DNA from 4 places in the Parageobacillus sp. NEAU-HV-2 genome. Region 1 is predicted to be linked to each of the others. Evidence: predicted binding sites of a transcription regulator. Region 1 holds the regulator's gene; each other region holds the start of a gene.

Region 1 (3,860 bases):
AATAGCAACATCCGTCGTTCCATGCCATTGTTTCCGATTGGGATTGTGATGCAATTGACCGAATTGTCCGCCCGCCAAATCCGTTATTATGAAGAGCATGGCCTTGTTTCTCCAGCACGGACTGAGGGAAACCGCCGCTTGTTTTCCCTCAATGATATCGATCGCCTTCTCGAAATCAAAGATTTGATTGATCAAGGAGTCAACTTGGCCGGCATTAAGCAAATTTTTGCGGCGCGGCAGGCCGATCGCAAAGAGCAGCCAGAAAAAGTGGAAAAAGTCGTGAAACAAAAGCTATCTGACGAGGAGCTGCGTGAAATTTTGCGAACGGAGTTGCTGCAGGCGGGGCGTTTCCAACGTGCATCACTTCGCCAAGGGGATCTCGCTCGCTTCTTTCATTAATGATCGTTCAATAAAACTTGGGAGCCGGGGAGGAGTTTCAAAATGGCAAAGTACACAAGAGAAGACATCATGCGCATCGTCAAAGAAGAAAACGTCAAGTATATCCGTCTGCAATTTACCGATATTCTTGGCACGATTAAAAACGTCGAAATTCCAATCAGCCAGCTAGAGAAAGCATTAGACAACAAAATGATGTTTGACGGTTCGTCGATTGAAGGATTTGTCCGCATCGAAGAATCCGATATGTATTTATACCCTGATTTAGATACGTTTGTTATTTTCCCATGGACAGCGGAAAAAGGAAAAGTAGCCCGCTTTATTTGCGACATTTATAATCCGGACGGCACGCCGTTTGAAGGTTGTCCGCGCTATAACTTGAAGCGGATTTTAAAAGAAATGGAAGCGCTCGGCTTTACTTCGTTCAACTTGGGCGCGGAACCGGAGTTTTTCCTATTTAAATTAGATGAAAAAGGACACCCTACATTGGAATTAAATGACCAAGGTGGCTATTTCGACTTGGCGCCGACAGACTTAGGGGAAAACTGCCGTCGCGATATCGTGCTTGAGCTTGAGGAAATGGGATTTGAAATTGAAGCTTCCCATCATGAAGTGGCGCCTGGCCAGCATGAAATTGATTTTAAATACGCAGATGCGGTGAAAGCGTGCGACGACATCCAAACATTTAAGCTCGTCGTCAAAACGATCGCCCGCAAGCATGGCCTTCACGCCACATTTATGCCAAAACCGATCTTCGGCATTAACGGGTCTGGAATGCATTGCAATTTATCATTGTTTAGAAATAATGAAAATGCGTTTTTTGATCCAAATGCAGATTTGCAATTAAGCGAAACGGCGTTGCAATTTATTGCCGGCGTGCTGAAACACGCACCAAACTTTACGGCGGTAACGAATCCGACTGTCAACTCCTACAAACGTCTCGTTCCCGGCTATGAAGCGCCATGTTATGTAGCCTGGTCCGCCCGCAACCGCAGCCCGCTCATCCGCATCCCAGCTTCCCGCGGCATGAGCACGCGCATTGAGGTGCGCAGCGTCGACCCATCAGCCAATCCGTATTTGGCGATGGCTGTATTATTAGCGGCGGGATTAGATGGAATCAAAAACAAGCTGACTCCACCGGCTCCGGTTGACCGCAACATTTATGTCATGACGAAAGAAGAGCGCTTAGAGGAAGGAATTGTCGACTTGCCAGCGACATTGGCGGAAGCGCTCGAAAACTTAAAGGCGGATGAAGTCATTGTACAAGCGCTCGGAAAACATTTATTCGAACATTTCGTCGAAGCGAAAGAAATTGAATGGGATATGTTCCGCACCACGGTCCATCAGTGGGAACGCGATCAATATATGGAACTCTATTAAAAACAAAAAGGCTGTCTCATGCGAACGAGACAGCCTTTTTATCATGCGATCAAGAAGAGCTCCCGATCTTGCTTCATTTTCTATTTTAATGGATAATGCGATAGACGCCGATCACTTTGCCGAGAATGGTGCAATTGCGGACGATAATCGGCTCTAAATTCGAATTTTCCGGCTGCAGGCGAATATGGTCTTTTTCTTTAAAAAAGCGCTTGACAGTGGCCTCATTGTCCTCGGTCATCGCCACGACGATATCCCCATTATCAGCGGAAGACTGCTGACGCACAATCACGTAATCGCCATCCAAAATCCCTGCCTCAATCATGCTGTCGCCCATCACTTCCAGCATAAAAACTTGATCTTCTTCGGAAACGAGCCGTTTTGGCAGCGGAAAATAATCTTCGATGTTTTCAATCGCGGTAATTGGCTGTCCGGCCGTCACTTTCCCGATCATCGGCACGGAGACGACATCTTCTTTTTCCTGCGACGCGGTAAAATCGGCATCCAAAATTTCAATCGCACGCGGTTTGGTTGGGTCGCGGCGAATGTATCCTTTGCTTTCGAGCCGCGCTAGATGCCCATGCACGGTAGAGCTTGAAGCAAGTCCGACCGCTTCGCCAATTTCCCGGACTGAAGGAGGATATCCTTTTGTTTTTACCTCTTTTTTAATGAAATCTAAAATTTGCTGCTGCCGCTTTGATAGTTTTGTCATCCTATACACCTCTTACCATACCATTTGTCTACATTATAGCATGCAGTCGCAAAAAAAACAAACATAAGTTCGAAATTTGTATTGACACAAACAAATGTTCTTTATTATAATGAGGACAAAACCGAACAAACATTCTTAAGAGGTGGGGAATATGAAACGAATGATGGTGCATTATCTCATCTTTTCTTCGTTGCTGTTTATGGTGATCGGGGCGTTGTTTTACGCAAACAAACCGGTGAAAAAAGATCAATATATGGAAATCACCGTTGTTTCCGGAGATACGCTTTGGAAGCTAGCGAAAGAATATGAAGATCAGCATCGGCTTTCCACGGAGGAATTCATCAACTGGGTCGTCGACGTTAACCACCTATCCGGCCAGCGAATTGTTGCCGGTGAAAAAATTGTCATTCCTGTGTTAAAATCAAAGGAAGATAGACAGCTGGCTGTCAACCAATAACATGAAAGAGGATGGTATCGCATGAAAGCGATTATATATTGCCGTGTCAGCACCGAAAAAGAAGAGCAGGAAACGTCGCTCGAACGGCAGAAGGAAGAGCTTGAGCAGCTTGCGAAGAAGCACGGCTTTGAAGTAGTGAAAGTGATTATGGAGCAGGCGAGCGGTTATGAAGTGGACAGAGACGGCGTGTTTGAGCTGCTTTCGGCATTAAAAGAACAAGAGATTGACGCGCTTTTAGTTCAAGATGAAACTAGGCTGGGGCGTGGCCATGCGCGAATTGCCCTGCTTCATTGCATCCAAAAAGAAGGAGCAAAAATATATACCATCGCCCATAACGGTGAAATGCAGCTGTCGGAAGCGGATGAAATGGTGCTGAGCATTATTAGCATTGTCGAAGAATATCAACGGAAAATACATAATTTAAAAATTAAGCGCGGGATGAAGCGGGCGGTGGAGCAAGGCTACCGTCCCGAACGAAATTTAAAACATATGGGGGAAAACGCCGGCCGGGAACGAATAGAGCTCCCGGTCGAAGAAATCGTCCGCTTACGCCATAACGGTTTAACGTTTGCGGAAATTGCTGCGACATTGCGCGGGTTTGGCTACGATGTTTCGAAAGCGACCGTTCACCGCCGCTATCGGGAATATGTCGATGCGCATGCTTCGCGACATGAAAGATAGCTGCTTTGTTGCTGGGCGCAGCTGTGGCTATCATTTTTCTAATTTTGCCGTATAGTGCAGGCGTGCGGGATGAAAAAGCAGGACCTTTGCAATTTTTCGTTTTGTCCTATAAGATGGGATCATAACAACAATAGGAAAAATAGGTGGAGGCAGTCATGTTATCGAAACAAAAAATGGCACGAATTAATGAATTGGCGAAAAAGGCAAAAACGGCCGGTTTGACGGCGGATGAAGCGC
Region 2 (3,860 bases), on a different contig from region 1:
CGTAATGGCCTGATTCATTTTTGCGGTATGGAACGTTGTATTTGCGGACCCAGCGCTGAATCGTTTTTGGCGATACGCCAAGACGTGCGGCGACGCTGCTTGTTTTTAATTCCATTTTCACGATTCCTCCTTTTTCATCTTGTTTTATATTTTTTCCATCGCAAAACAAATTCCTTTCTCCTTGACAAAACTAGTGTCGATTCGGCAAAGAAAGTGGTTATGCGGAAGAATCCGTCAGTGGTCGGCAAAAGATATGAAAAAAATATGCATGCCAGCATAGGATTTATCTAGGCGATTTGGTAGAATAGTAGATAAAAGAATCGCGAACATAGCGAGGTGATGGCGGTATGTCGGTATGGGCATGGGAGGCGCTCCGCGGCATTGGGCGTCTATTGATGCAGCCGTTGTTTTACTACGGGATCGCGCTGGCGCTTGTTGTCGGATGGCGTCGAGTAAAGCGGGAAAGAAGCCATTTTCATATTCGCGTCTATGACATGTTTCAAGAAAGCAAATTTTTTTGGCGAAACGGCCTTGTCGCCGGAGCGGTGTTGTCGCTGGTAACAGTGATGGCCGGCATGGCGGTTCCGCGTGACACGATTTTGCTCATTACGCTTGTGACGATCATCATTGGCTTGACGATGCAAATGCGGCTGCTTTCCCCAGCGTATACGATCGGGATTTCCTTCTTCATCATCAGCCTGTTTAGCCATCATTCCACTTTACAGCGGTTTTTTCCGGAGCTAGGCCGGACAAATATGGCGGCGCTTGTGATTTTGCTTGCGTTATTGCTGCTGGTAGAGGCATGGCTTATTTTACGCGACGGCGCGGCGGAAACTTCGCCGCAGCTGTCGAAAAGCAAGCGCGGGTTGACGGTTGGCGAACATTGGTCCCAGCGGCTTTGGTTTGTTCCGGTGCTGCTGCCGGTGACGGGAGAGCTTCCGTCTCCGCTTTCCTGGTGGCCGTTGTTTCCGGCAGGAGATGATGCTTATTCATTGATGCTTGTTCCGTTTTTGCTCGGATTTTCCCAACGCATGCAAGGGATGCTGCCGCATGTGTCGGTGCGCCTAACCGGGCAGAGAGTGCTGCTTTTGGCCGTCGTTGTTAGTGCATTGGCCGTCGTTAGCTACTGGTATGTGCCGCTGGCGGTTGTAGCCGTTGCGCTCGCCTTCTTTGGCAGGGAATGGCTGGCGTTTTTCCAGCACCACCAAGACCGCTCGCAGCCTCCTTATTTTGCGAAACGGGAACAAGGGCTTGTCATTTTAGGGATTCTTCCGCACTCGAAGGCCGAAAAAATGGCGCTGCAAATCGGTGAGGTGATTGTGAAAGTAAACGGAATACCGGTAAAAACAGAAACCGAGTTTTACGAAGCGTTGCAACGAAACCGAGCATTTTGTAAATTAGAAGTAGTCGATGAAGAGGGAGAAGTTCGCTTCGTCCAAGGAGCGCTATATGAGGATGAACATCATGAGCTTGGCTTGCTGTTTGTGAAAGAACGAGAAAATTGGGCATCGGAAGCCGTCTAAATAAGGGGTTTTTCATATGTGGTTTATTGTGGCGTTAATCGTACCATGTTTGCTCGTCCTATTATTCACCCGTGTGACGTACAACCATTATGTTGGAACATTATTGACCGTCGCATTGCTCGTTGCCTCCTATTTTAAAGGATATACGGATGAGCTGCATGAAATTTTAGCCGATATTGTTTCGACGACAGTTGGCTTTTTATACGCAGAGAAAATGGTTAAGCGGTTAAAGAAATAAGAGAGGAGATGGCGAATGGCGTAAGTGCTGTTCGCCATTTTCTGTTGGAAACGGTTTGTTTTTTTGGAACGAATATAAGTTCGCATTTTTTATGCATCTTTTTTAGCAATGTGTTACAATAAAAATTAAGATGAAAGAAACAGGAGGTCAAGTCGGTGGAAGACCGTTTTGAGTTAGTGTCGGCGTATAAGCCGCAAGGAGATCAGCCGCAGGCGATTGCCAAATTAGTTGAGGGAATTCGCAACGGCGTCAAACATCAAACACTATTAGGTGCAACGGGGACAGGAAAGACGTTTACGATTTCGAACGTGATTAAAGAGGTAAACAAGCCGACGCTTGTGATTGCCCATAATAAAACACTGGCAGGGCAGCTGTACAGCGAGCTAAAGGAGTTTTTCCCAAACAACGCTGTGGAATATTTTGTCAGCTATTATGACTATTATCAACCGGAAGCGTATGTGCCGCAGACGGATACGTATATTGAAAAGGATGCTAAAATTAATGATGAAATTGATAAATTGCGGCACTCGGCCACATCGGCGCTGTTTGAGCGGCGCGACGTCATTATTGTCGCCAGCGTGTCATGCATTTACGGCTTAGGGTCGCCGGAAGAATACCGCGAGCTTGTCGTATCGCTGCGCGTCGGCATGGAAATCGAGCGAAACGCTTTGCTGCGCCGCCTAGTCGACATCCAATATGAGCGAAACGACATTGACTTTCAGCGCGGAACGTTCCGCGTTCGCGGCGATGTTGTCGAGATTTTCCCAGCTTCACGGGACGAGCATTGCATCCGTGTCGAGTTTTTTGGCGATGAAATTGACCGCATTCGCGAGGTGGATGCCCTAACAGGCGAAGTGCTCGCCGAGAGAGAGCATGTCGCGATTTTTCCGGCATCCCACTTCGTCACGCGGGAAGAAAAAATGCGCATTGCCATTGAAAATATTGAAAAAGAGTTAGAAGAGCGGCTGCGCGAATTAAGAGAACAAGGGAAACTGCTCGAAGCGCAGCGGCTCGAGCAGCGGACGCGCTATGATTTAGAAATGATGCGGGAAATGGGCTTTTGTTCAGGAATTGAAAACTACTCCCGCCATTTGGCGCTCCGTCCGCCAGGTTCGACGCCGTATACGTTGCTCGATTACTTTCCTGACGATTTTTTGATTATCATTGATGAGTCGCATGTGACCTTGCCGCAAATCCGCGGCATGTATAACGGGGACCGGGCGCGCAAGCAAGTGCTTGTCGATCACGGCTTCCGTCTGCCGTCTGCGCTCGATAACCGCCCGTTAACGTTTGAGGAGTTTGAACAAAAAATCAATCAAATTATTTATGTTTCCGCCACTCCTGGTCCGTATGAGCTCGAACATTGCCCGGAAGTTGTCGAGCAAATTATTCGTCCGACCGGGCTGTTGGATCCGACGATTGACGTCCGCCCGATTGAAGGGCAAATTGACGATTTAATTGGGGAAATTCAGGAGCGTATCAAGCGCAATGAACGCACGCTCGTGACGACGCTGACGAAAAAAATGGCTGAAGATTTAACGGATTACTTGAAAGAAGTCGGCATTAAAGTGGCGTATTTGCATTCGGAAATTAAAACGCTCGAGCGCATTGAAATCATTCGCGATTTGCGGCTCGGCAAATATGATGTGCTCGTTGGGATTAACTTGCTGCGCGAAGGGCTAGATATTCCGGAAGTATCGCTTGTCGCCATTTTGGATGCGGATAAAGAAGGCTTTTTGCGTTCCGAACGTTCGCTGATCCAAACGATTGGCCGCGCGGCAAGAAATGCGAATGGCCATGTCATTATGTACGCCGATACGATTACGAAATCGATGGAAATTGCGATTAATGAAACAAAACGGCGCCGTGCGATTCAAGAGGCGTATAACCGTGAGCACGGCATCGTGCCGCAGACGGTAAAGAAAGAAATTCGCGATGTCATCCGCGCGACGTACGCTGCGGAAGAAAAAGAAACATACGACACGAAACCGTCTTACAGCAAGATGACAAAGAAAGAACGGGAAAAGCTGATTGCCGATTTGGAAAAAGAAATGAAAGAAGCAGCCAAAGTGTTGGATTTCGAACGGGCTGCCCAACTG
Region 3 (3,860 bases), on a different contig from region 1:
TTCTCTAGCTTTTTAGGAATTTGCAATTCTTCTAAAAATAGATAAATCGCTTCGCAAAGACCCCGTCCGTCTTTTGCTCGACGCATGCGGCGCTCGAGCCGAAGAAGTGGAGTAGTCACCATTTCGCGCCATTGATTCAGCATTTCTTCATATTGCTTCTCTTCGTCCGTCTGCGGAATCGCCAACCCTTCCAACGCCTGATAGCGGCGGTATGTCCAACGTTCGCCGTTCGTCCATTTATCTCCTTTCACGCCGTACGCGAGCACGTAATTTTCCAGCTTGTCCATCGCTTCGCGTAGCGCGGCTACATCTTCGCCGACCGGAAACAGCAAATCGGTCTTAATCGCGCGAAACACGGCTTCATAACGCCATCGCGACGTCATAATTTCCATGCTCGCCCGCAACAATTCAATGAGCGGATGATGGTGCATAGGTTCTTTTTCATCCATGAAATATGGAATATGAAAATCGGAAAAAATCGTTTTGATGAAATCGCGATACGCTTCCGTATTGCGGACGATGACGGCGATATCACGATAGCGGTAACCTTTGTCGCGGACAAGATGAACGATTTCACGAGCGATCGCCTCGATTTCTGCCCGGCGGTTTGCCGCTTCATACACGCAAATCGCATCGCTCTTTTCCAAATAGACAGCGGCAGGACGATCATGATAATGCGCTTCAAGATGGGCGAGCGCTGCTTCTTGGTGGCGTCTATTTCCGCCCAGCACTACTGGATCTTCGATCGCAATCCCATTTAACAGCGCGATTTCGCGAATGTCATGGTATGTTTTTGCCGTTAAATAAAACAGATGCAATTCGTTTGGCAGCCTTTCATCATAAGGCGCATCCACCGTCAATGAAACGGTGACGCGCCGGCAATGAATCAGCAGCTGCTCAAGCACCATATACTCCTGCGGGGTAAATTGATGAAACCCGTCGATATAAATTTCGGCGTTGCGTAAATAACGCGATTGCGGAATTTTTTCCGCAAGCAGCCGCAAATAATCTTCCGAATCGATATAGTGATTGGCTAAACTTTTTTCCAGTTCCTCATAAATCATCGATATATCGTTTAACTTATCCGCCAGCACTTTTTCAGCGGGCTTTTTGAGATGTTCCTCCAACTCTTGCGCGTGTTGGCGGAGCTGCTGCGGTGTAAGGCAATACCGTTTACACTCTGTAATCATGTCGTAAAGCTGCTGAATAAAACCGGTTTTATCCACCGCGCGCCCAAATAATTGCAGTTGCTGCTTGCGATGTTCCACAATTTTGCGGATCATCATCTGCATGCCGACATCGTTAATATGATATCGATTCATTCCACCCGTTTCCTGCAAAACCCTCCACGCCAGGCGCGTAAAACTAAATACTTGCGCACGGATCATTCCGTCAAGCCCAGGTGTATGTATTAACGCGTATTCGGATTGAAACGTCATTTGTTCCGGGACAAGATAAATAATCGGATTCCCTTTCGGCTCTTCTTGTAATTTGCGGCGAATTTCATTTAAGCACGTTGCCGTTTTTCCGCTTCCTGATCTTCCCAGCAGAAATCGAAGCGACATGGATATCACCTTCATTTTCCATTATTTCCTTCATTTTAGCACATATGTTCGTATTTTGGAAGAAAAAAGTGCGCTTCCTTTCCACTTCCTACATAACCAGTGTAAAAAGAAAGCACTGCTATCGCAACACATTTTATTTTCCATTCAGCGAAAGAAAAAAGGCATCCCACGCGCAATTTGCATCGCTGAATACCTTTGAAAATGATATTGCAAACGGCACACACGACGAGACAACCTGCCAAACAATCAGCCTATTCATTGGCGATTTTTATGTTTTCCATTTTTAAAATTGGACTGCGAACTGCCGCACAGGCCAGTAGCGCAAATCTACTTTCCCTACTACCTGACTGATTTTCACGAACCCAAAATGGCGGCTGTCCCAGCTGCTTAGCCGGTTGTCACCAAGGACAAAAATACATCCTTCCGGCACCCTTTTTTCTCCTGTCAGTTCCTCTAACGTAAAATCTCCTGTCAGCTTTCCACCAATCAATTTTTGCTTATACGGCTGTAAATACGGCTCATTCATTTTTCTTCCGTTAATGTAGAGGACATCGTTTTTATATTCGATTTGATCGCCGGGAAGTCCGATGACGCGTTTGACGTAATCTTCTTTTTTATTGGCATGAAAAACAATGACATCAAACCGATGAATATGTCCGATTTGATAACTCAGCTTATTGACAATGAGCAAATTTCCTTCCTGTAATGTTGGCATCATCGATTTTCCTTCCACCATATAATTGGTGAAGCAAAAAAACCGAATGAAAATCACCGTAAGCACCCCGACAAAAAGAGCTAGATTGCGCCACCGTCTTTCGTTTTTCTTCATTTTCCCATCACCTGTCATTCTGCGCCTCCCTCATTGTGCTGTTTCTCGGCAAGCGAAAATCTCGCTTCCACCCTTTTTCCGGCATACCATAACAATATAACGACAACTGCAATCGCGACTGTGCGCAGCGGCTGCTTCACAAGCGCCACAATGTCATATCCGATAAAACTAATTGTAAAAATCATAACCATTTTTCCCAATAACACCGCTAAAATAAACTGCTGCCGGCTGATCCGTGACAATCCCGCGACAATGTTTACCAACGCTGATGGAGTAAAGGGGAAGCAATATAACAAAAACACAGGACCAAAGCCATGTCTTTCAATCCAATGCATAAACTGTCTAACTTTCCGATGGCGGCTGACAAAATGAAAAAAACGTTTCTGTCCGATTTTCCTCGTCAGCCAAAAAACGAGAATCGAGCCAAGGCAGGCGCCGATCCAAGAAATAAGAAATCCTTTCCATAAACCAAATGCGGCGGCATTGGCCATCACAAATACAAACATAGGCAAGATGGGAAAAAATGATTCCAATAATGTTGCCACAATCCCTGGAAGCACTCCGAACGAGCGGTACTGTTCTAACATCGATAGTACGTTTTCGAGAGTAAACCATTGCTTTAATGTTTCGACGTCCATGTATACTCCCCATTCAAATGCATTTTTATATATTTATTTTACACACTTCTATGGGGAATTTGAACTAATCTTTACAGTATTATTAATATTTAATAGGTGGCACTGCTTTTTTCTGCTTCGTTTGCGAAAAAATCCCATTGAAATAGCGTTTCGCCTTGGTTTCGACAGTGACTTACTGCTGCAACCAATCTTTAGAACGATTCATCCGAAACACATATTGCAATTTGCGCTCTCTTGCCTCCATTCGCTCCGACAGCTTCGTTCGAAGCTGGGCGGTTCGGTACAGTTGATTGACAAACGAATGATAGGAAACATCGAGTAAAACACTTTTTTCATTTGTGAAATAAACGATCGTCTGATCATTTTTGGTAGGCTCATATTTATATACGTGAATGTGCGACAGCCAAACACAGCGGGAATCACTTGGGGAAATCGTTGGGAAAACATAAATTTCGTTGAGTGGCTCAATGGCGATTGGAGCTTTATGGGTAACGCCGATGACGGCTCTCGTTCCCTCTTTCCGACCGCGAAAACTAGCTCCATAATAATCGCAGCTTCGTTTAATAATATCGATCGGTCTCGTTTTCACGATATACTCTCCGTCTTCCTCGATCACTTTCGCATAGGAATCGCCGTGGAAGTGGTGGGGCAAAACCGCCATCGTATAGCGGCTGATAATAAATTTATCGAGGACGACAAACTCATTTACCTTCATCCTACTTTCTCTCCTCTCTTATTGCGACATTGTATCCGATTCCATCATACCATTAATAGTTATATTTTTCTATATTTTCAAAAAAGTTAAACCATTTTTTCACTATACAATCA
Region 4 (3,860 bases), on a different contig from region 1:
CACATTCGTGTGTGCCAGTTCCTGCAAGTCCGCGGAAATGTCCATCGTTCGCTCGGCGCCGCGGTGAACACCGCCGATTCCGCCGGTGGCAAACACTTTAATGCCGGCCATATTCGCGCAAATCATGGTCGCCGCTACCGTTGTCGCTCCGTGTTTTTTCATGGCAATGACATATGGCAAATCTCTCCGGCTTACCTTTTCAATCTCTTTGCTTGTCCCTAAAAATTCTAGTTCCTCTTCATTCACACCGATTTTAATCTTTCCATCCAAGATGGCGATCGTCGCAGGAACAGCGCCGTTTTCGCGGATGAGCTGCTCCACTTCCTTTGCCGTCTCTACATTTTGCGGATACGGCATACCGTGGGAAATGATCGTCGATTCCAAAGCCACGACCGGTTTATTTTCTTTCATTGCTTTTGCGACTTCTTCCGAGAAAACAAGTACGTCTTTTAGGTTCATCAATTAAACCTCCCGAGAAAAATATTGCGCGTATGTTTGCTTTAATAGCTGTTCATTCAAGTTGGAACAAACGGTTTCTTTCGTTTGCAGTGTAATGATGGAGCAGCACATTCCCAGCTGGCATGCCGTGACAAGCGGTTTCCCGTTATGGATGCCGTATAAAAAGCCGGAAATAAACGCATCGCCCGCACCCGTTACGTCGATGACTTCTATTTTCGGAGCAGGAAGCGCTCCATGCTCCCCTTTTTTGTTTTTGAATATAATTCCCTTTTCCCCTTGCGTGATAATGACATGATCAACGCCGCGCTCTAATATTTTTTCGCACGCCGCTTCTACATTCCCATCTTCCACTCCCGCCAGCGCCAGCGCTTCATCCTGATTGGCAATCAGCCATGTGACGCCATTCAAATCAAAAGGCAGTTTTTTGACCTTGATGGCGGATACCGGTGCAACGCAGAGGGGAATGTTTTCTTGGCGGCAGCGTTCAATGACCACCTTCAGCACCTCGCTGGGAAAATTCGTATCCAAAAGCACCATGGAGGCAGAAGAAATATGGCTCCAGCGCTTTTGGATAAAATCCGAAGTAACGTGGTCATAAATCGCCATATCCGCTAGCGCGATCACCATTTCGCCTTTTTCATCCAATACAGCCGTGTATGTACCCGTGTTCGCCTTGTCCAGCTTTGCCGTCTGGCTCATATCAACGTAAGCGCTGGTTGTCTCAAGAAGCCATTGCCCTTCTTGATCGTCTCCTATGACGGTGAAAAGAGAAACGGAATGGCCAAGCCGCCCAAGGTTTTCCGCAATATTGCGCGCTACTCCGCCACATGTTTGCGTTACCGTGACAGGATTAGAAGTGCCTAGCTGAAGCGCCGATAGGCATTGGGCTTTCCGGTCAACGTTCACCCCGCCAATGCACACGATTCTTGACGGTTCCGGCAGCACATACGCTCGGCCGATAATTTTTCCTTGTTTCGTTAATGAGGAAATGTAGCCCGCCACTGCCGATCGCGAAAGCTTCAGCTGCTTTGCCAGCTCGTTTTGTGTAATAAATGGGTTTTTGCGGATTAATTCTAATATGAGTTTTTCTTTCTCATTCACGTGCATGCACCTCAGCACAGTAAACAAACATTTGTTTATATATTAAACATTTGTATAAAAATTGTCAACCGAAACCGTTTTACAGCTTTCCGCTGATATAGTGGGAAGTGTAATGTAAAAAGGGTTTTCTTTGACTTTGTGTAATTTATTAATAAGACATATTAGTGTTTTATCCAGATATTTGAACTGAAGGGGATACTGGATGGATAATGGCGTTATTGCTGCTATTGTCTGTAGTTTTATGGGGGCATTTGTTTGTGTTATAGCTGCTGTAAAAATAAGAAAAAAGAAAAAAAGCTAGGACATATTAGAAATTTTGAAGTGACATTTCATATAAAAAAAGCGTGTCAAAACTGTTGTCAGTTTGCACGCTATTTTTTATGTAAAATTGACTTTTGCGCCTCAAAACAGAACCGTTTTCTCCTTCACCGCTATCATTCGAATCCGTTTATAATCGGCAATCCATACGCCATCTTTCCATAAGTATGCTTTTAATCGTTGTTTTATTTGCTGATAAACCAGGTCTTTTTCAGACGATTCCAACCCAGCAAAAAAGGCACCAGCAAAGCCGTCGAGCCAGTGATCTAATCCTTGATCTCCATCAGGCAAAGGAGTAGGGCGATCAAAATGACTAGCATACATGACACGAAAACCATACTTTTCGAGCAAACTGCTATATTCCCCAATGCTCGGAAAATACCACGGATTTTTTTCTTTTGCATCAATGCCATAGTTTGTTAACAAAACTTCTTCTATTGCTTTTACAATAGCGTCCACGTTTCCTTTTCCGCCAAATTCAGCGACCAACCGGCCGCCCTCGCGCAAGGCAAGAGCCATCGATTGTACAACACTTTCAGCCTGCTTCATCCAATGCAATGCCGCATTAGAGAAAATAGCGTCATAGTGTTCTTGGGTTCGAAACGTTTCACCCCTATCAACAAGAAAGGAAATATACGGATATTTTTTACGAGCTTTTTCAATCATATGTGAAGACGCATCTATCCCGACAACTCCAGCTCCTAGCTTTGCAATTTCATTGGTAAGCTCCCCTGTCCCGCAGCCTAAATCGAGAATTTTTTCTCCTTGTTTCGGGCCTAACATCTCTACCAAACTTTTCCCTAACTCAGACACAAATGATAATTTTTCGTCATATACATCAGCATTCCATACATTTGAAGAAACCAAGTTTTCTCCTCCTAACTTTATTATGCTAATACTTCACTCTCTGCTCCGACAATCCGACATTGTCAGCCTTTCCATTGCACACCTCTTTCTACTTATGTTAAATAAAAATTTTGCAAGTTTTTCTTTTCTAACGCGCTATATCAGATTGTCATATGTCTGGTGAAAAAAGAAAAGCCGACATCTTTGTTGCCGGCTTCTCTTTGCTGATTAATCGAATGTAATTTGTTTTACTTTTTCCGCGTCTAAGCGCTTGATGACTTCGACAAGCAGCTTCACCGTATTTTCATAGTCATCGCGGTGAAGGATGGCAGCATGCGAATGGATGTAGCGCGTTGGAATCGCGATCGTCAGCGACGGCACGCCGCTTGCCGTTAAATGAATCGCGCCGGCGTCGGTGCCGCCACCTGGCATTGCATCAAAATGATACGGAATGTTGAGTTCTTCGGCAACATCGATGACAAATTCGCGCAAACCGCGATGCGACACCATTGTTGCGTCGTATAAGACGATATGCGGCCCAGCGCCAAGCTTGCCCATCGCTTCTTTTTCGGAAACTCCCGGCGTATCGCCGGCAACGCCGACATCAACAGCAAACGCGATATCCGGCTGGATGAAATGCGCTGCCGTTCTCGCTCCGCGCAAACCGACTTCTTCTTGAACCGTGCCGACACCATAGACAACGTTCGGGTGATCGACATCTTTTAATTGCTTTAACACCTCGATCGCAATCGCGCAGCCGATGCGGTTGTCCCATGCTTTCGCAAGCAGCATTTTTTCGTTATTCAACACGGTAAATTCAAAATACGGAACGATCGAGTCACCCGGGCGCACGCCCCATTCCATTGCTTCTTCCCGGCTTGTCGCGCCAATGTCAATGAACATATCTTTGATTTCGACTGGCTTTTTGCGCGCTTCCGGCGGCAAAATGTGCGGCGGTTTCGAACCGATGACGCCGGTAATTTCTCCTTTACGCGTTAAAATGGTGACACGCTGCGCTAGCATGACTTGGCTCCACCAGCCGCCTAGCGTTTGGAAGCGGATAAATCCTTTGTCATCGATTTGCGTCACCATAAAGCCGACTTCATCCAAATGGCCGGCAATCATAATTTTAGGGC

The links. Region 1 encodes LexA, which represses DNA repair genes until DNA is damaged. Its sites were predicted from a motif close to CGAACATATGTTCG; they were not measured.
Region 2: a site for LexA is predicted at 1,831-1,844, ahead of uvrB (excinuclease ABC subunit UvrB). Genes of this name have one in related genera too.
Region 3: a site for LexA is predicted at 1,603-1,616, ahead of addB (helicase-exonuclease AddAB subunit AddB). Genes of this name have one in related genera too.
Region 4: a site for LexA is predicted at 1,585-1,598, ahead of AC1WMD_RS04320 (carbohydrate kinase). Genes of this name have one in related genera too.

The regions. Positions count from the first base shown of each region.
Region 1 is NZ_JBXUJJ010000009.1:28,450-32,309, forward strand. It holds gene AC1WMD_RS14290 (MerR family transcriptional regulator) at 1-399, shown strand, start outside; gene glnA (type I glutamate--ammonia ligase) at 442-1,776, shown strand; gene lexA (transcriptional repressor LexA) at 1,862-2,485, opposite strand; gene yneA (cell division suppressor protein YneA) at 2,637-2,942, shown strand; gene AC1WMD_RS14310 (YneB family resolvase-like protein) at 2,964-3,623, shown strand; gene AC1WMD_RS14315 (DUF896 domain-containing protein) at 3,779-3,860, shown strand, end outside.
Region 2 is NZ_JBXUJJ010000005.1:78,316-82,175, forward strand. It holds gene AC1WMD_RS09990 (MerR family transcriptional regulator) at 1-115, opposite strand, end outside; gene AC1WMD_RS09995 (PDZ domain-containing protein) at 348-1,523, shown strand; gene AC1WMD_RS10000 (CsbA family protein) at 1,540-1,761, shown strand; gene uvrB (excinuclease ABC subunit UvrB) at 1,917-3,860, shown strand, end outside.
Region 3 is NZ_JBXUJJ010000001.1:144,390-148,249, reverse strand. It holds gene addB (helicase-exonuclease AddAB subunit AddB) at 1-1,565, opposite strand, end outside; gene lepB (signal peptidase I) at 1,849-2,394, opposite strand; gene AC1WMD_RS00880 (TVP38/TMEM64 family protein) at 2,409-3,032, opposite strand; gene AC1WMD_RS00875 (competence protein ComK) at 3,205-3,747, opposite strand.
Region 4 is NZ_JBXUJJ010000002.1:160,936-164,795, reverse strand. It holds gene AC1WMD_RS04325 (pseudouridine-5'-phosphate glycosidase) at 1-459, opposite strand, end outside; gene AC1WMD_RS04320 (carbohydrate kinase) at 463-1,566, opposite strand; gene AC1WMD_RS04315 (class I SAM-dependent methyltransferase) at 1,963-2,745, opposite strand; gene AC1WMD_RS04310 (M42 family metallopeptidase) at 2,953-3,860, opposite strand, start outside.